One region of the Planococcus alpniumensis genome, then DNA from elsewhere that is predicted to be linked to it. Evidence: riboswitches for the same ligand, from Rfam matches in the RefSeq annotation. Region 1 holds a riboswitch; each other region holds the start of a gene.
The links. A riboswitch is a leader RNA that binds a small molecule or an ion and turns the genes downstream of it on or off. The one in region 1 is predicted to bind lysine.

Region 1 (6,593 bases):
AATCGCATCGAAATTGCAAACCGGCTTGATTTCAGATGTAACGGATATCGAAGGGGAAGGTGCTGACGCTGTTTTCATCCGCCCAATCTATTCCGGTAAAGCATTCGAAAAAGTGAAACTGAAAGAAGACGGCGTTGTCTTCATTACCGTGCGCCCGAACAACATCGCGCCGCTTGAGCGTGAAGAGCGTTCTGGCGATGTATCGAGCTTGTCGGTCGATATTACGAACTTGCGCACGATCATCAAAAACGTTGTCCGCAAATCAGCAGAAGGCGTCGACCTTTCTGAAGCGAAAGTCATCATCGCCGGCGGACGCGGCGTCAAGAGCAAGGAAGGCTTCGAGCCATTGCAGGAACTGGCCGACCTTCTCGGCGGCGCAGTCGGAGCATCACGCGGTGCGTGTGACGCAGATTACTGTGATTATTCCTTGCAGATCGGACAGACAGGTAAAGTCGTTACACCTGATCTCTACATCGCAGCAGGAATTTCCGGTGCGATCCAGCACATGGCAGGGATGTCCAACTCCAAAGTCATCGTTGCGATCAATAAAGACCCAGAAGCGAACATCTTCAAAGTAGCAGACTACGGAATCGTCGGAGACCTATTCGACGTCATCCCATTGCTCACAGAAGAATTCAAGAAAGTTATGTAATCACAGCAACCCGCATTTATGCGGGTTGTTTTTTAATGATGAAGGGCATGATACAGTATGTTGATCAAGGCTTCCGGGTTCGTCTAACTTTTTCTAACGGAGATGTAAAAGAAGGAGGTGTGAGGAAATGTTGAAAATACTAAGCGGAATCTTATCTTTTATTGCCTTAGTTCTTATTATCTGGGATCTATTCAATGCGGACATAATGATTTTATATAATGTCATTTATGGCCTATTAGCAGCATCGTTCCTACTCAGTGGTATTGCGGATATTAAAGAAGGCAACAAGTCGACGGCTTATTTATCGCTCCTTGCCTCATTTATCCTTTTAGTACTTTTTGCAAAGTACACAGTAGGAAGCTCCTGAGAATGAAGGTTCCTATGTTGCCGGTTAAATGAGATCGATAATGAGCAACTCAGGGGGGGGGAGTAACTGAAAATTTAAGCTTGAGATGTAAAGCGTGCCCTTGCAGTGAAAGTCCCTGGACTATAACCATCCTCATAATCCATCGACCCCAGTCCGTTTAACGGCAACAACAGCCGGGTATGGAAGGAGTAGGCAAATAAATAGCTAGCGTAAATCACGTCTGCTATAATCGAAATATAGTTTGGTTATCACTTAAGGAGGAATTATACATGGCAATCGTTAAAGGAACAGATCAGAATTTTAAACAAGAAGTTTCAGAAGGTCTCGTATTGGTAGACTTTTGGGCAGCATGGTGCGGGCCTTGTAAAATGATCGCTCCAGTTCTTGAAGAACTTGATGCAGATATGGACGATAAAGTGAAAATCGTGAAATTGGATGTTGATGAAAACCAGCAGACAGCTAGCGAATACGGCATCATGTCCATCCCGACACTTCTTTTGATGAAAAACGGCGAAACAGTCGATAAAGTCGTCGGCTTCCGTCCAAAAGAAGCTTTGGCTGAATTGGTTGAAAAACACGCATAATTCCAAAACCGGGTCCCATTCGTGGAACCCGGTTTTTTAAATAGGGTGAGGAAATGAAAAATGAGATGATTCAACATAAATTGGCAGTATTGCCGGACCAGCCGGGCTGCTATTTGATGAAGGACCGCCAAGGGACCGTTATTTATGTCGGCAAGGCAAAAGTGCTGAAAAATCGGGTGCGCTCTTACTTTACCGGCAGCCACGATACGAAAACCCAGCGCCTCGTCAATGAAATCGAGGACTTTGAATACATCGTCACGTCTTCAGACAAAGAAGCGCTGATCCTTGAATTGAACTTGATCAAAAAGCACGACCCGAAATACAATATCCGTCTGAAAGACAATAAGACCTATCCGTATTTGAAAATCACGGGTGAACGCCACCCGAAACTGGTTATCACGAGGCAGGTCAAAAAAGATAAAGGGAAATATTTCGGCCCTTATCCGAACGCCTATGCAGCGAGTGAAACGAAAAAGCTGCTGGATCGGTTGTACCCGCTTCGTAAATGCCATACGATGCCGGACCGCGTCTGCCTGTATTACCATCTCGGCCAATGCCTGGCGCCTTGCGTCAAGCCGGTGGAAAAGGATACGTACCGCGAAATGATCGATGGCATCAGCCGGTTCCTCAACGGCGGCTTCCGTGAAGTAAAGCAGGAGCTGACAGAAAAGATGAGCGAGGCGGCGGAGAACCTGGAGTTCGAACGGGCGAAAGAATACCGCGACCAGATCAGCCATATCGAATCGGTCATGGAAAAGCAGAAAATGGCGATGAACGATTTCACCAACCGCGACGTCTTTGCTTACGCTGTTGATAAAGGCTGGATGTGCGTGCAAGTATTTTTCGTGCGCCAAGGAAAGCTCATCGAGCGCGAAGTGTCGATGTTTCCCTTGTACCGAGACCCGGAAGAAGAATTCTTGACATTCCTCGGCCAGTTCTATGAAAAGCCGGATCATATTAAACCGAATGAAATCCTGTTGCAGGAAGCGGAAGACGAAGAATTCCTGAAAGAGTGGCTCGGCGCGAAAGTACTCGTCCCGCAGCGCGGCAAGAAAAAAGATTTGGTGTTGCTCGCGCGCAAGAACGCGGAAATCGCCATCAAGGAGAAATTCCAATTGCTCGAGCGCCAGGAAGAACGTACGGTTGGTGCCTGCAATGAATTGGGCGAAGCGATGAACATCCACACGCCGCTGCGCATTGAGGCATTCGATAACTCCCATATCCAAGGGGCGGATGCAGTGTCTGCGATGGTCGTCTTTATCGACGGCAAACCGTCGAAGAAAGACTACCGGAAATACAAAACCCGCTCCGCGCAGAAGCCCGATGATTATGCGGCAATGCGTGAAGTGGTCCGCAGACGCTACAGCCGTGTGCTGAAGGACGGCTTGCCGCTGCCCGACTTGATTATCATCGATGGGGGCAAAGGCCAGATCGAATCGGCGCGCGAAATCATCGAAGACGAACTCGGGCTCGACATTCCGATTGCCGGCCTCGCGAAAGATGCCAAGCACCAAACGTCCCAGCTTCTGTACGGAAATCCGGTCGAGATGGTGGAGCTCAAACGCACGAGTGAAGCATTTTATTTATTGCAGCGCATTCAAGATGAAGTCCACCGTTTTGTCATCACCTTCCACCGTCAATTGCGCGGCAAGAATTCGATTCAATCCGCGCTCGACGGCTTGCAAGGCGTCGGCCCGAAACGTAAGCAGCAATTGCTGAAGCATTTCGGCTCTGTACGGAAAATCAAGGAAGCGAACGCTGACGAAATTCAGCAGGCCGGCATTCCCGAGAAACTGGCCGTGGAAATCGAGCGGCATTTCAAAGAACAGCCGTTGCAACAGGAATAACTTCGTGGTATTGTAAGAACACAATTGAATCACTTGTAAAAAGTGATGATAGAGGAGCGGCCGTCAATAGTAAGCATTCCGAGATTTGCAGAATCTGTGAAGGATGCCGAAAGGGACGCCCGCCGAAGTTTACGGCGCACTGCTTGCGCGTATGCTGGTCCTGCATTTAAGAGATGCAGGGCTGTCAGAGTTTGACTCTGGAGGGCTATCTCACATGGACGTTTGAAATCGTACATGAGAAGAGAGGTAGCTTGCCGGGCAATCGGCGAGTTGCCTCTTTTTTGTTGAGGGCCACTTACTTTAAGTGGGAGTGGAGAGAATGACAACAATCGTAATGAAGTTCGGGGGGACGTCCGTAGCGTCTCCGGAAAAAATCCTAGGCGTGGCAAGACGCGCCATCCGGGAAAAACAACAAGGCAAGCGCGTCGTCATCGTCGTCTCGGCGATGGGCAAAACGACAGACACGCTGCTCGGCCTTGCGGGAGAGATTTCCGGCGAGCCGCCAAAGCGTGAAATGGACATGCTGCTCGCTACAGGTGAACAAGTGACCATTTCGTTGTTGGCGATGGCGTTCAAAAAACTAGGCCACGATGCCTTGAGTTTCACAGGCTGGCAGGCGGGCATCGAAACGGAATCCGTCCCGCGCAATGCGCGCATCGAAACAATCCACACACAGCGCTTGGAGGAGGCACTTGACCTTGGCTTGTTCTGTGTGGTCGCAGGATTCCAAGGCGTTGACAAGAGCGGCAATATCACAACGCTCGGCCGCGGTGGATCCGATACGACCGCTGTGGCGCTAGCAGCTGCTTTAGGCGCTGAAAAATGTGAAATCTATACGGATGTTGACGGAGTTTACACGTCTGACCCGCGTTATGTCACAGGCGCCCGCAAACTTGAACAGATTTCATACGACGAAATGCTCGAATTGGCCAATCTCGGGGCGGGAGTCCTTCATCCGCGAGCTGTGGAATTCGCCAAAAACAATCAAGTGCCCCTCTCTGTGCGGGCAAGCTACTCGGATGAACCGGGGACTATCATACAAGAGGTGATCACTGTGGAAAAAAATCTAATCGTGCGCGGCGTAGCATTCGAAAAAGACATCGCCCGCATCACTGTCAGTTACACTAAGCCATTCAATGGCTCGCTCGCCAATATCTTCACGAGCTTGGCAGATCATTTAATCGATGTCGACATCATTGTGCAAAGCATCAGTGAGGAGTTTCCGCCATCTGTTTCCTTTTCGATTAAAGAAGACAGCCTGGCAGAAGCGCAGCGCGTGTTGTCGGAAGCGCAGGAACAGATCGGCTATAACACCATCGATATCGAAACCGGCTTGGCGAAAGTGTCGATCGTCGGATCCGGCATGGTATCGAATCCAGGCGTCGCGGCAAAAATGTTCGATATTCTCCGTGCGCAGGATGTGCCGGTAAAAATGGTCAGCACTTCCGAAATCAAAGTATCTGTCGTAGTCCCGGCGAGTAAAATGGAACGCTCAGCAAATGCGCTCCACGATGCATACGGACTGACGCCAGCGTCTGTCAGATAAGGAAAAGCCCAGCCAAGCTGGGCTTTTTTGCGTTCCCAAGAGTTTGTGTAAAAATTCACATTTTGTTCAAATTTTAAATAACGCCATTACGGTCCTATATGAGCTTATAAAACAGTGAAACGGATGCCTATATCTCGCCTGTTTCGAAATAAAAATATAGCTTTTCATGATTTCTTTCCTATTTAATATCCGTAAAAACCTTCACAGACCCTAGACGGGATGCGCTCAAAAAGGCTTACTTGCCTTGACGCTCCTAGAGGGGGGGAGTACAATAAATATGTCATATTCTTGTACATGATGCTTATAGCAACGCGGAGATATTTTCCTGATATAGGAAAACTTTGTGCTGCCAACTAATGTTTTTGAGGGGGGTAAAATTTTTGGATAACAATCGTGAATTTTTAATGCGCAGGCTGCACTCTTTACTCGGGGTCATTCCAATCGGATTGTTCTTGACGCAGCATTTGATCGTCAACCATTTCGCTACGCAGGGCGTGGAAGCGTTTAACCAAGCTGCCCACTTCATGGCGAATCTTCCATTCGTCATTTTCCTGGAGATTTTCGTCATCTACTTGCCGCTCATGTATCATGCTTTCTACGGTTTATACATAGCGTTCACGGCGAAAAACAACCCGGGGCATTACAGCTACATGCGCAACATTTTATTTGTTGCACAGCGCTATACCGGAGTTTTCCTAGTGGTCTTTATCGCATGGCATATTTTCGAGACAAGATTCCAAGTTGCGATTGGAGCGGGAGAAGCAGATTTCAACATGATGGAAAACATCCTGACGAATCCTCTCATGTTCGCGTTCTACGTAGTGGGTGTCTTGTCCGCAACATTCCATTTTGCGAACGGATTGTGGTCTTTCTTTGTAACGTGGGGAATCACGGTTTCCGAGAAAGCACAGCGCTACTCAACTTACTTCACACTTCTAGTCTTTATTGTATTATCGATCATTGGTATCAGAGCATTGTTTGCATTCGTTTAAGGATGTCCCAAACATTGGTGAATTAAAAGAGGAGTGAACACTACAATGGCGAAAGGCAAAATTTCTATCGTCGGTGGGGGCCTAGCTGGCCTAATGGCAGCAATTAAAGTTGCTGAAGCAGGAGCACCTGCCGATCTATTTTCCATCGTTCCCGTTAAACGGTCTCACTCTGTGTGCGCACAGGGCGGCATTAACGGAGCGGTGAATACAAAAGGTGAAGGGGATTCCCCGGCAATTCACTTGGATGACACCGTTTACGGCGGTGACTTCCTAGCTAACCAAAAGCCGGTTAAAGCAATGGCTGATGCAGCACCTGGCATCATCCGCCTGCTTGACCGCATGGGCGTCATGTTCAATCGTACGCCTGAAGGGCTTCTTGACTTCCGTCGTTTCGGGGGCACGATGCACCACAGAACAGCATTTGCAGGCGCAACAACTGGCCAGCAATTGCTTTACGCACTGGACGAGCAAGTCCGCCGCTATGAAGTCGCAGGCTTGATCACAAAATATGAAGGCTGGGAATTCCTTGGCCTCGTCATCGATGACGAAGGCATTTCAAGAGGGATCACTGCACAGAACTTGACGACAATGGAGATCAAATCGTT
Region 2 (6,593 bases), 1.6 Mb from region 1:
GTGCTGAGAAGTACATGGGAGCAATGGGCCAAAACTTAAAGAAGAATATAGGGAGTTGCAAAAATATTATTTAAATCTGAATGGTGAAAAAGTATTTATGCCTAATAAAAAATATTTTTGTAAACCTATTGTAATGTTCGTAAAATATCATATAATTGGAAAAGAAATGAATACATTACAGAATGGGGAAACGATTAATAATGAGTTACAGCAAAGTTTTGACGACTGCAGCATTGACTGCAGCTTTGGCTCTTGGAGCAGTTTTACCGACTGGCGCTGCTTCTGCAGCAACATTGACAGAAGGCAATTCAGATCGCATTTCCGGCAGCGACCGCTACCAGACAAGCTTGGAAGTTTCTTTGTATGGTTGGGAAGATGACAGTGTTGAGACAGTTGTAGTAGCCACTGGCGCTGATTTTCCGGATGCGTTAGCTGCAGCACCGCTAGCAGGTTTCCACTATTCTCCTCTGCTTTTGACGAAAAGAGACTCACTGCCTGCAGGATTCGCGGCTGAATTGAAGCGTTTGGGCGCAGAAAACGTTGTCTTGGTTGGCGGTACAGGCGCTATCTCTGAAAATGTTAAAAAACAAATCGCAGACCTTGGGGTAAAAGTTGAGCGTATCAGCGGAAAAACCCGTTATGAAACGGCTGTTAACATTGCTGAAGAAGTAGGCATGGGCGACACTCTATATGTAGCAACAGGCGCAAACTTTGCTGACTCATTATCGGTTTCCCCAGCAGCAGCACTTTCTGCTGATCCAATTATCCTTGTCCCAGCAAATGGCACTGTCCCGACAGTTGTTGCAGATTATATTGAAGCAAACCAGCCGGAATTGCCGATCATTGTTGGTGGCGAAGGTGCAGTCAAGCCGACAGTTGAAGAATTGTTCATGGAAGAACCGATTCGTCTCGCAGGTGCAACCCGCTATGAGACAAACAAGGAATTTAACGAATTTGCACTGGAAAATGGGTTGTTGCTAGATGAAAGCGAGATCTTCATCGCAACTGGCGCCAATTATCCGGATGCGTTGTCAGGAAGTTCTTTGGCCGCTTCGTACTTTGGACCATTAGTTCTAACGGCAAAAACGCCATCTGAAGCGTCTAAACAGCAAATCAAGAATTTCGAAACGCCAGATTCCTTCTACACAATCTTTGGTGGCGAAGGAGCCGTTTCTTCTGCAACTCTGAAACAGCTTTTCGCAAACTAATGCCTGAAAATGCCTGCCACTCGGCGGGCATTTTTTCTGATTAAAAGCAAAAGGCTATTTCTTGTATAGAAGATTAGGTATAATGAATCCGTTGCAAGAAATGAACAATGCAGCAATTGACGGAGGTACCAATGGAAAAAGAAATGGTGTTATTCGGTAAACGAGTGGAAGAAGAAAAATATATGATTGCGGAATTGATTCAGGAAGAACGGCATGCGGCTGTGGCAAAAGAAGTTCTGGAAAGTAACCGGGAGTTGTCAGAGGTGGTATTGAAGGAACGGGCGCGTTTCATCGAGCTGCTCGGAAAATCGATGCAGAACAGCTGCCGCCAGGAAGAAATCATGGCGGATATGGCACGGTGGGGAACCGCCACCGGGAACTTTTTTCTGGAGCAGGGCATGACCTTGGATGTGGCGCTTGCTGAAACGGCATTGTACCGGAAGCACATTGCGACTTTGATCAAAAGCGAAGGCCGACGCTTGGCTATTTCCCCGGGAATAACGTATGACGCGGCAGAATTATTGCATGCGCTTCTGGATCATGCAACGTATTCCTATACACATGCGTATACGACTTCCTATCAACGCAATTTGGCGACAGCACGCCAGGAGTTTCTGGAATTGTCGGCGCCTGTCGTTCCAATCAGTGATTCGGTTGCTATCTTGCCGCTTGTCGGCAGCATCGAAATCGACCGGGCGCATTATATTTTGGAGCGCACGCTCTTATCGGCAAGTGAATTGAAAATCAGCACCTTGATCATTGATTTGTCTGGAGTAATCCGTGTTGATACGATGGTGGCCGAACAAGTCATCAAAATCATCCAATCGCTCGGGCTGATCGGCGTCGAAGCGGTGTTGACGGGAATCCGGCCGGAAACGGCGCAATCCTTGACCACACTCGGCGTGGATGTGCGGACCTTGAATATTGGCGGCAGCTTGAAGCGGGCCATGGAACACGTCTATAACTGAAAAAAACTTCGCGGACCCTGAAACGGATCTGCGAAGTTTTTTTTAATTGGTGACCGCGTCCTGTTTAGCGGACGGCAGGAATTGCTGCAAAGTGACGGTTTCTTCTTCTGTTAGCGCGAGCATCGGCAAGCGCACGCCGCCGACCGGGACACCCGATAGGTTCAATGCGGCTTTGACCGGGCTCGGGCTCGGTGCTGCAAACAAGGCCTTCATCGTTGGCAGCAATTTTCGGTGAAGCGCCGCAGCTCCCGCTGTATCGCCCGTGCGGAACAATTTGACCATCTCCTGCATGTCATTGCCGATAATATGCGATGCGACCGAGACGATGCCCGTTCCGCCGATAGAAAGCATCGGCAAAGTCAAACTGTCATCGCCGCTGTAGACGGCAAAGTCACTGCTTGTGCGTTCGATGATTTCAGAAGCGGCGTCCAAATCTCCGCTTGCTTCTTTCACGCAGGTAATATTGTCGATAAGCGATAAGCGGACGATCGTATCGACCGATAGATTGACGACACTGCGGCCCGGGATGTTATAGAGCATGACCGGAAGCGCCGTCGCGTTTGCGATCGCTTCAAAATGACGGTACATGCCTTCTTGTGAGGGTTTGTTATAGTAAGGAGTGACGAGCATGATGCCGTCGACGCCTGCTTGCTCTGCTTGCTGGGTCAAGGCGACCGATGCGCGCGTGTTGTTCGAGCCGGTGCCTGCGATGATTTTCGCGCGCCCGTCTGCCACGGTGACGACATGGACGAACAGCGCCACTTTTTCATCTGTCGACAAAGTCGGCGATTCACCGGTCGTCCCGGCGACAACGATGCCGTCCGAACCGTTATTGATTAGATATTCCACGAGATTTGTTGTTGCCTGAAAATCGATTTCACCGTCTGAGTCGAATGGCGTTGCCATCGCAGTGATCACTTGACCGAATTTCATAGAGAACACACCCTTTTCTAAGTTTTTTTCAAAAGTTAGAGGTGGGGGCCGGTCCGGAGTAAACAAAAAGGCAGCAACGGGGGCCCGTTGCTGCCGTTAGAAACAATGTTTACCAATCGTTCCTGTTCGTCAGATAGCCCTCCATATAGTTTCCTATATGACAGTCCGGCACTTCTTCAGTGCAGAACCAGCGCACAGGAATATGAGCATCCTGCCGCTTCGGCAAATCCCCCTTTCGGCAATCGTCCTAAGAGCTCATACTCCTCGGATTGCGTACTGATGGTTTTTGCGCCTCTATCCTCGCTCCACTAAGGAAGCAAGAAATTATTGAATTAGCTGTAATATAACAGAAAGAAATAGGAATGGCAAGAGAAAAAGCGTTTTTTATTTTGCAAAATGTGGGAATACAAAGCTACGGCTTGAACTGCTCTCAATAGATCAAAGGAGGCAATCACATGGACGATCAACAAATGGACCGGCAATTGAATATCCAAACGGATGGCGAGCAGATGGGCTTTAATGCCTCGATGCATGAGCACCGGTTCGAAGTGACGCCCTATGCGTGGCTGGATAGATTGTTCAAGGCGCATCCGCTGAAGGGCAGCGGCAGGCTGGTCGATTTCGGGAGCGGCAAAGGGCGCTTGAATTTCTTTGCGCATCATATATTCGGGACGGCGTCTGCAGGAGTGGAAGTTGATCCGTCGCTTCATGAGGCCTCGCTGCGGAATTTAAAGCGCTTTAAGGGGAAGGCGGACATCAAGTTCATCAACGGCTACGCGCAGGATTATGAAATCCAGCCGGATGACCGCTGGTTTTATTTTTTCAATCCGTTTTCCGATCCGGTGTTCATGACTGTGGTGGATCGGATTTTGGCCTCTGCTGCTGAGAACCCGCGGGAAATCGAAGTAATTTTATTTTATCCGGCAATCGAATACACCGATTTCCTCGAACGGCGCACCGCTTTTGAATTGATCAGCGACATTGAGCTGCCGGTAGAGGCGGACGATCCGCGCGAACGATTTTTAGTCTACCGCTTGCCGAGATGGGATTAAGGTTTCCGGTGAAATGGGTATAACTTTATAAAAGTGAATGCAGAAAGAGGGTTTCGGTTATGAAATGGAAAGGGCGAGCGGGCAGCAGGAATGTAGAAGACAGGAGAGGGCGCGGTGTCGGCGGGCCGGTGCTTGCCGGCGGCGGAATCGGCGGCTTGCTGATCGTTCTGTTAATCGCGTTTCTCGGGGGCGACCCGGGAGCGATACTCGGAGATGGCGGAGGAGCTTCTACTTCGGAGCCGTATGTGGCAAGTGAGCGGGAAGAAGAACTGGCCGATTTCGTATCGGTTGTCCTCGCAGATACGGAAGAGGTGTGGGCGGAAGTGTTCGCTGAAGAAGGCATGGAGTATGTCGAGCCGACTTTGGTGCTGTTTTCTGGAAGCGTCCAGTCAGCGTGCGGCATGGCCGGTTCTGCAACGGGGCCGTTTTATTGCCCGGCGGATTCCAAGCTGTATATCGATTTGAGCTTTTACGATGAACTCGAGCGCCAGTTCAATGCACCCGGTGACTTTGCGATGGCGTATGTCGTCGCGCATGAAGTCGGCCATCACGTGCAGAACTTGCTTGGCGTGCTTGGAGATGTCCAGCAAGCGCGCAATCAACTGAGCGAGACCGAATACAATCAATTGCAAGTGCGCTTGGAATTGCAGGCAGATTATTTATCGGGTGTCTGGGCGCATCATGCTCAAGGCATGGGCTATTTGGAAGAAGGCGACCTGGAAGAAGCTTTGACTGCGGCTAGCGCGGTCGGCGACGATACGATCCAGAAGCGCACGCGCGGCTACGCCGTTCCGGAAAGCTTTACCCATGGCACATCCGAACAGCGCAAGGAATGGTTCTACAAAGGCTTCCGCGCCGGTGATTTGAATAGCGGCAATACCTTCGACGCCACGGAATTATAAGCTTTCGAAAAGATTGATATTTTGCGCTTGGTGATTCATTATAAAGAATAGACAGTCTTTTTCATCGCAATGAAAAATGAAGAAGAAATCCTATTCTATGAAGGAAGTACACTCATGACACAAGAGATAATGACAGAAGACAATATTACCCGGCTGGAAGTGGGCGGCAAACAAGTGATTTTAATCGGCACCGCACATGTCTCCAAACTGAGCGCAGAGCAAGTCAAGGAAGTCGTCGAACGCGAACGGCCGGATTCGGTGTGCATCGAACTTGATGCCCAGCGCTATGAATCGGTCATGCAGGACAAAAAATGGAAAGAAACCGATATTTTTAAGATCATCAAAGACAAGAAGGCAAGCCTGTTATTGATGAACTTGGCGATTTCTTCGTTCCAAAACCGTTTGGCCGACCAGTTCGGCATCAAACCCGGCTCGGAAATGATCCAAGGCATCCGTTCAGCAGAAGAGACCGGAGCAGAGCTGGTCCTTGCCGATCGCAATATCCAAGTAACGTTTTCACGCATCTGGGGCAATATCGGTTTGATGGGCAAGGTCCAGTTGATTTCGTCTGTGTTCTTCAGCATCTTCAGCAAGGAATCCATTTCCGAAGAAGAACTCGAAAAAATGAAGCAGCAAGACACCTTGAATGCTGTAATGGATGATTTCACCAAAGCCTTTCCGCGTATCAAAAAGCCGCTCATCGACGAACGGGACCAGTATTTGGCGCAGAAAATCAAAGAAGCTCCTGGGAACAAGGTCGTCGCGGTGCTCGGTGCCGCGCACATCCCGGGCATCACGCGTGAAATTCATCAAGAGCAGGATTTGAAGGCGCTTAATGAAGTGCCGAAGAAATCGAGCTGGCCGAAAATCATCGGCTGGGCCATCCCGCTGCTCATCTTGTCGATCATTGGGTATACGTTTTATGCAAACCCAGCGGCTGGTTTTGACCAGGCAATCAGCTGGATTCTTTGGAACGGCACGCTTGCCGCTATCGGAGCTGCTGTGGCATTCGGCCATCCGCTTGCGATTCTCACCGCCTTTGTTGCTGCACCGATTTCCTCGCTCAATCCGCTCGTTGCGGCTGGCTGGTTTTCAGGGCTCACACAAGCCTTTGTCCGGCGCCCGAATGTGGGCGATTTCGATACCTTATCGAAGGATGTGTTCACGGTTAAAGGCTTTTGGGACAATAAAGTGACACGTGTCTTGCTGGTCATCGTATTGACCAATCTCGGCAGTTCGCTCGGCACATTCATCGGCGGCGCGGACGTTCTGCGGCTGTTTTTCGAAAACTTATAAATCGTGTTGTGAAGCTTCTGCGGGGAATTCCGCGGAAGCTTTTTATTAGTAATTCCACATAATAAAATGTGCGAAAAATATCGAAAATGAATGATTTTTATCAGAAAAAGGAGTATAACTAAAGTATAAAACCGAACGGAGGCGCATGGAGATGGATTTCCTGTTGATGGGGATCTTATTGTGGTCGCTGGTGATTGCTGCACTGCTGCTCGGATTGTACGGAGTTTGGAAAAG
Region 3 (6,593 bases), 190 kb from region 1:
TCCTGGTTAGTCGACAAGAACACGGCTCCATTCTGCACCTCAAGGCAAGCACGCGAAAGCTTTTTATAGGAGATCTGCGGGTCGAGCCCCATTAGGACGATATCTGCCTGCTTTTCGACGCATTCAATTCCTTCGGTATTAAGTGCTTCATGTAAGCCATCCGAACCGATCAGATAAACCGTTCGGCCCGGATACCAACGCTTGATGTATTTCGCAGCAGCGACCGCCGAAGACATGATGCGCGATTTATCGGCATTGACACCGACTCTTTTCAACTTTTCATGCAATTGCCCCTGCGTTTTGGAAGCGTTGTTCGTGACAAAAAAAGCTTCGATGCCTTGTTGTTGCAAACGGCTGACAAATTCGGCAGCTTCTTTTACAGGCGCCTCGCCCCGGTACACCGTGCCATCCAGATCCAGGCAATACGCCTTATAGCGCTTAATTTTTTCCATTCTCGTTCTCCGGAATGAACGCCGAGACCGGGCCAAGTTCATGTTCAAGGTAATGGGCCACTTTAGGGCCGAATTGTTTCAGGCTATCCAAATGTGCATCCATCACGCGTTCGATTTCTCCGTGGTCGACGGCTATGAATTCACGTACGAGCATCTTGCGCAGCCCGACGAGCTCTTTTAAGGGGTGATCCATTTCTTCGGTAATCACTTTTTCATCCACCAATATATCGATAATATCTTCGTAACTACCCGGGTCGCGCATAATGAAACCATCTATCATGGAATTCCCGACATCGATCACTGCTTCAATCGCCCCGAGTGCGAGACGCTCCAGAGCCAATTGATCTTTCAACGAATCCCACTGGCCATTCTCTTCATATAAAGCTATGAGCGCATCCATATAAGTGATGGCTTGCTTGATTTTTCCGCGGTCGATAAAGTACATATTGAGTCCCTCCATTTTGCTGTTGCTCGCTGTTTCGTTTCTTCTCTATCATATCATATGGACCCAAAAAAACCCCCAGCGGCTCAATCTGCCTCAGGGGATTCGGGTTGTTCCTGCACTTCTGGTTCTGGTTGTTCCTGTACTTCTGGTTCTGGCGCTTTTCCGGCCTTTTTCAAGACAAAATAAGAGCATCCGAAATTACAGTATTCGTATAAATAATCCTGGAGCGTGCTGATTTTCGTATCATAGCTCGCTTTGTTGTTGCTATCCTCAAAAAAGCCTTTTAGGCGAAGCTGCCCGTATCCCCAGTCACCCAGGATGTAATCGTATTTGGACAGAATATCGCTGTACCTGTTCTGGAACGCTTCTTCCTGAAATCCTTCGCGATGATCCACGATCACCTCGTAATTCCATTTCTCAATTGTGATCAATATTCTCACCATCCATACCTAGTAATGACAAAAGCCTAGGCTCGCATCATTCTGCTTTTCCTGCTAGAATCCTGCTTCAAATGTATCACACCAAGGCTATGCGGACAAGCTGCGCTATAGGTGCCCAGATAAACAAAAACCTCCGGCAGAGTGTTTGCCGGAGGTTTCCCATTCTATCCTAAATCTTCTGCTTTATTTGCTTTGCTCGATCTCACAGCGTGGAAAATGCTTGCTGCAAGCCCTCCCCATAGGAGGACCATCCCGATGATCATGACTACAATTGCGCTAACTGACATGTCAATCCCTCCTTATTCTTTTTCTTTCGCCGGATGTTCGGAATGCTCGTCGTAATAGCGATAGTTTTTATGCCATTTGCCGAGCGAGAACAAGATGCCGAAGAGCAGGGCTCCTGCTGCGACAGCCACACCGCCGAATAAAGTGAACATATTGGAATAGCCTTCATAGTTTCCTGTTTCCGTTTCGAATTGCTGGAAGATATTCAAGCGCAGCAAGCCGAACATCATATACCCGAGAATGAGTGGTGTGATAACGCCAAGGCTGAATTTCCACCAACCGCCCAGGTGGATATCCGAGATTTCGTTTGCATGGTTCTGCAAATCGCCTGCTTTACGCAAGATCCAGACAACCATGACGACTTCCACAAGACCGACTGCCGCGACACCGAATTGGTTGATGTAGTAATCGGCGATATCCAAGAAGAACAATCCGCCTTGAGTAGCGAATAGGACGGAAATCAATGCGGCAAGGCCGCCGCCGAATGCAACTGCTTTGCGGCGCGAAATGCCGAACTTTTCACTGAATCCAGCGACATACGTTTCTGTGATCGACATGAGCGATGTAAGTCCCGCTAATGTCAATGACAGGAAGAACAAGAAGCCAAAGAGGCCGTTGAACCCTGGGAATTCATTGATTATCGCCGGGAATACGACGAACGCGAGCCCAACCCCGGCAGATGCCACATCCGCCACTTCTACGCCGGATTGCGTCGCCATGAAACCAAGTACCGCAAACACCCCGATACCGGCAAGCAATTCAAAGCTTGAGTTGGCAAAACCGGTGATGAACGCGTTGTTTGTGATATCCGATTTTTTCGGCAGATAACTAGAGTATGTGATCATGATCGCAAAGGCGACCGATAAACTGAAGAATATGTGCCCATAGGCCGCAACCCAGACGGTCGGATCCATGATGGCATCAAAGTTCGGCTCGAAGAATGCCTCTAGTCCAAGCGCTGCCCCGTCTAATGTGACCGCACGGATAACGATAACAATGAATATCAATACCAAAGTCGGAATGAAAATGCGGTTGGCCATCTCAATTCCTTTTTTAACGCCGGCAAGCAAAATGCCGAGTGTGATGGCCCAAACAATCACTAACGGAATGAAAATGCCCCAGACGATTCCCCCTGTCTCACCTGGATTCACTGTTAGTTGAAGGAAGTCATTGAATAAGAAGCCTTCTGTATCTTCCCCCCATGCCTGATTGAATGAGAACAAGGTATAACGCATCGCCCAAGCGATAATAACCGCGTAATACACTGAGATGACGAACGACACGAACATCGCCCACCAGCCGAGCCATTCGGCTTTCTTGCCGCTCATTCTAAAGAATGAAAGTGGTGCGGATCCGCGATAACGATGGCCGATAGTAAACTCCAATATAAGAATTGGAATCCCGGCTGTTAAAAGAGCAAACAAATACGGTATAAAAAATGCGCCCCCACCATTTTCATATGCTACATACGGGAACCGCCAAATATTCCCTAGTCCTATTGCTGAACCGACCGCCGCCATGATAAAACCGGCTCTCGTTCCCCATGTAGAACGTTCCATTTCTCTTCCCCCTTTGTTGGTAGCTTCCAATTTTTTAACAGAAAAATAGGAAGTTTGTTTATATTCAGATTATTTTGGAATCTAAATTTAGTATAACTAGGACCCTGTTCAAAGTAAAGATAATTTCTGAAAATTTCTCAGAAAAACTATTATTATAATAATAAAAAGGTGGAGATATAGTATCTCCACCTTTCAAATCTTAGTTCTGTTCATGTTTCTCCATTAAAGTTGTGCGTTTAGACCAGAAAATGAATAGTATTGCCAAGACGATTGCTACCGCTCCGAGAGCCAGAGGCAAGGAGCCGGTAAAGCCTATGACGATATACCCTACCGCTGCGATCGCTGCAGAAGTCAATGCATACGGCAACTGTGTGACGACATGGTCCATATGGTTGCTTCCTGCACCTGTTGACGACAAAATGGTGGTATCTGAGATCGGTGAACAGTGATCTCCGAATACCGCGCCTGCCAATACAGCAGACAAAGAAGCGAGCAATAATTCAGGTTCTGCCTGGATCATGATCGTTCCAGCGATCGGCAGCAAGATCCCGAACGAGCCCCAAGAAGTGCCTGTTGAAAAGGCCATGACTCCTGCTAGCACAAACAATAGAACCGGCAGTACACTAGTCGGCACATTGCCGCGTGCCACTGCATCGGCAAGATAAGTCCCAGTTTGCAACGCGTCGATCAAATAAGTCAGCGACCACGCAAAGATCAAGATAAACACTGCACCAGCCATCGATTGAATGCCAGCCCAGATGCCTCTGCCGATCCACTGCACTTTTGCCACTTCGTTTCGTCTGATCTGGATGGCGTACAGGATAATCGCAGCAAGCGCACCGATGATTCCGCCTGTGATCAAGGATAATGGCACATCCGTGTTTTCGAAAATGAGCCAGATGTCAAATACTCTATCGGCATTTACATATCCTGTCCACATCATCGCTGCGACTGTCCCGACGATTAATAACAGGATCGGCAACAGCAAATCACGGACACGTCCGTGTGCGTGGCTCGGGAAATCTTCTTTCATTTCCCCGGGAATCACTTTATCTGGATTGAACAACTGGCCTTCTGTAATCGCCAGGCGTTCATGTTTTTTCATTTCCCCGAAATCCACATCACGGATCGCGACGAAGAATACGATGGCGAGTGCCGCGATGACGTAGAAGTTCATCGGTGCCATCCATAGGAAGGCTTCCAGCGCTGAGTATTCCAAGAAGGTCTGTCCAGCTAAAATCGTTCCGATGATCCCGATGATGGCAGCTCCCCAGCTGGATACGGGAGACACGACACAAATCGGTGCAGCCGTGGAATCGATGAAATAAGCTAGTTTTGCACGCGATACTTTATAGCGATCCGTAATCGGCCGTGCGACTTGCCCGACGGCCAAGGCATTGAAGTAATCGTCGATGAAAATCAAGATGCCGAGAAATACCGTAACCAATTTCGCCCCGCGGCGTGTTTTCACACGCGCAGATGCCCAATCGGCAAATGCATGGCTACCGCCAGACAAGCTGACGAATGCTGTAATCACTCCCAGCAATAACAAGAACAAAATGATGAAGACATTGTAAGCGTTAAAGCCTTCATTCCAAAAAATCACTGCAAATGAAGTAAATAATTCATTCGCTGCCTCAACTGGCGCAAACGAAGTCAAGATCAGCGCAGCCGCTACGATGCCGACGCCGAGCGACAGCAATACGCGACGCGTCAACAGGACCATCGCAATCGCGATAATTGGCGGCAGTATCGAAAAGATTGTGTTTTCCATAATTAGATTTCCTCCTATTCGTTTTGATGGTAAGGCTTAGACCAAAAAAGCCGGTTTATCCAAGGGATAAACCGGCTTCCTACAATTCGTCTGTGTGCACAAGCATCAAACAACCCTGTAGCTCTCCATCCGCAGTAAACTGCAAATGACAGTGGCATTCCTGTTCGAAATGCCCCCAATCTCCGCTCCCCTGACCCGGAAACAGTGATTTCGGCAAGCTTCCCTTTCGAATGTGGTCAACGCGGTCAAACTCGCACATTCTACTGATGAAGGCTGCAGCCTCTACCCATCGATATCTAATTCATAAAAAGCATAGCCCAAAAAGCACACGAAATCAACTAACAGTCCATTTTGAATGTTCCTTCTATTTAATGGCTTTCATGCGAAAATAATCACCGAAAACATCACGCAGGAATTCAGGCATGAAATAGCTCTTCTGCGCCCGCTTCAATGCTGGGAAAAAGTAGCCGAATGTAAACAGGTCAAGTGTCGCCAGCCGGTAAATGCGATTCGGGTCAGCAGGTTCGCCCCCGACCATCAGTTGATGCTCGTCCATATCCATGTTGCTATGAATCATCCGGCCGAACACCGCTCCCCGAAAGCCCATACCTTTAAGCTCGAGCTGCGGCCAGTCTTCGTTCAAGGATTGAAGATAAATTTCTTTTAGCTCCGCGCCACTGAGATCGATGACGCACGGATTGATCGGATGCGGCAGCATGCGGTGGAAATCGTAGCGCGTCATCTCGCCTTTTGGCATATCTTCCATGAAAATGCCGGCATTGAACAATCCGCAATCCGCCGAGGCGAACGAAACCAAGGCATCGCCAAATAATTCTGCCATAGGAGAAGGTTTGAACCATTCAGCTTTTAAATGCCGATCATTGTAGAAAACCGTCTCAGCCATTTGTTGCTTGCCGACGCCGACCAAGTATTCATTGAACCCTTCATCAGCTTCTGGCAACTGGTCGGTTTCAATCACTTCCGCGGTCATCTTGCGTGTCGCTATATCAATTTCAATATGGCCGATATAATAACCGAACTTACCGGCAGCACCGAGCAAGGTCCCGCCCATTTCTTTTCCTTGATGGAATAGATGATGGGTATGCGCCCCCAAGATAATGTCGAGTTCCGGGCATTCTGCTGCCAACAGTTCGTCTTCCCTGATGCCAAGATGGGACATGCAGATAAGAAAATCGACCGACTGGCGGATTTCGGCCGCTTCCCGCTTAATCACTTCCCTGCCGTTCGTCACTTGCCAGCCGAGACGGCGGTAAAACGGAGTGAATTCCGCTGTTGCTGCAATGATGCCGATTTTCGTGCCATCCTTCGTTACGATGATTTGGTTCGGGCTTGCCCATTCCGGCTGCTTGCCATCCAAATCCAATAGATTCGCAACCACTACAGAAAAATCTGCCTGCACGTACAATTCGTCCAGTTCTGCTTTGGACAGTGTAATCCCTTCATTATTGCCGATAGTCACGGCATCGTAACCCGCTTCATTGAGCAGCTGCACATTGCCTTTGCCGGCCGTTCCTTCCGTAAAAGGATGCGAACGGTCAACGTGGTCCCCAATATCGAGGACTAAACACACGTCGCCCGCTTCCTCGTGCCAATGCCTGCGCTCTGTCAGCAAGGATT

Region 2: it holds a riboswitch for lysine, as region 1 does, so the genes downstream of both, dapA (4-hydroxy-tetrahydrodipicolinate synthase) here and G3255_RS07310 (aspartate kinase) in region 1, are expected to answer to the same signal.
Region 3: it holds a riboswitch for lysine, as region 1 does, so the genes downstream of both, G3255_RS06300 (Na+/H+ antiporter NhaC family protein) here and G3255_RS07310 (aspartate kinase) in region 1, are expected to answer to the same signal.

Annotation. Positions count from the first base shown of each region.
Region 1 covers NZ_JAAMTH010000001.1:1,431,551-1,438,143, forward strand. The annotation lists gene G3255_RS07290 (electron transfer flavoprotein subunit alpha/FixB family protein) at 1-652, shown strand, start outside; gene G3255_RS07295 (hypothetical protein) at 780-1,019, shown strand; gene trxA (thioredoxin) at 1,289-1,603, shown strand; gene uvrC (excinuclease ABC subunit UvrC) at 1,657-3,450, shown strand; lysine riboswitch at 3,492-3,666, shown strand; gene G3255_RS07310 (aspartate kinase) at 3,770-4,996, shown strand; gene G3255_RS07315 (succinate dehydrogenase cytochrome b558 subunit) at 5,377-5,988, shown strand; gene sdhA (succinate dehydrogenase flavoprotein subunit) at 6,034-6,593, shown strand, end outside.
Region 2 covers NZ_JAAMTH010000001.1:3,061,522-3,068,114, reverse strand. The annotation lists gene G3255_RS15480 (cell wall-binding repeat-containing protein) at 201-1,208, shown strand; gene G3255_RS15475 (STAS domain-containing protein) at 1,340-2,176, shown strand; gene dapA (4-hydroxy-tetrahydrodipicolinate synthase) at 2,219-3,109, opposite strand; lysine riboswitch at 3,236-3,414, opposite strand; gene G3255_RS15465 (SAM-dependent methyltransferase) at 3,565-4,161, shown strand; gene ypfJ (KPN_02809 family neutral zinc metallopeptidase) at 4,221-5,063, shown strand; gene G3255_RS15455 (TraB/GumN family protein) at 5,193-6,359, shown strand; gene G3255_RS15450 (hypothetical protein) at 6,511-6,593, shown strand, end outside.
Region 3 covers NZ_JAAMTH010000001.1:1,241,685-1,248,277, reverse strand. The annotation lists gene G3255_RS06325 (TIGR01457 family HAD-type hydrolase) at 1-452, opposite strand, end outside; gene G3255_RS06320 (DUF86 domain-containing protein) at 439-897, opposite strand; gene G3255_RS06315 (YutD family protein) at 981-1,328, opposite strand; gene G3255_RS06310 (methionine/alanine import family NSS transporter small subunit) at 1,502-1,624, opposite strand; gene G3255_RS06305 (sodium-dependent transporter) at 1,637-3,181, opposite strand; gene G3255_RS06300 (Na+/H+ antiporter NhaC family protein) at 3,381-4,955, opposite strand; lysine riboswitch at 5,066-5,248, opposite strand; gene G3255_RS06295 (bifunctional metallophosphatase/5'-nucleotidase) at 5,320-6,593, opposite strand, start outside.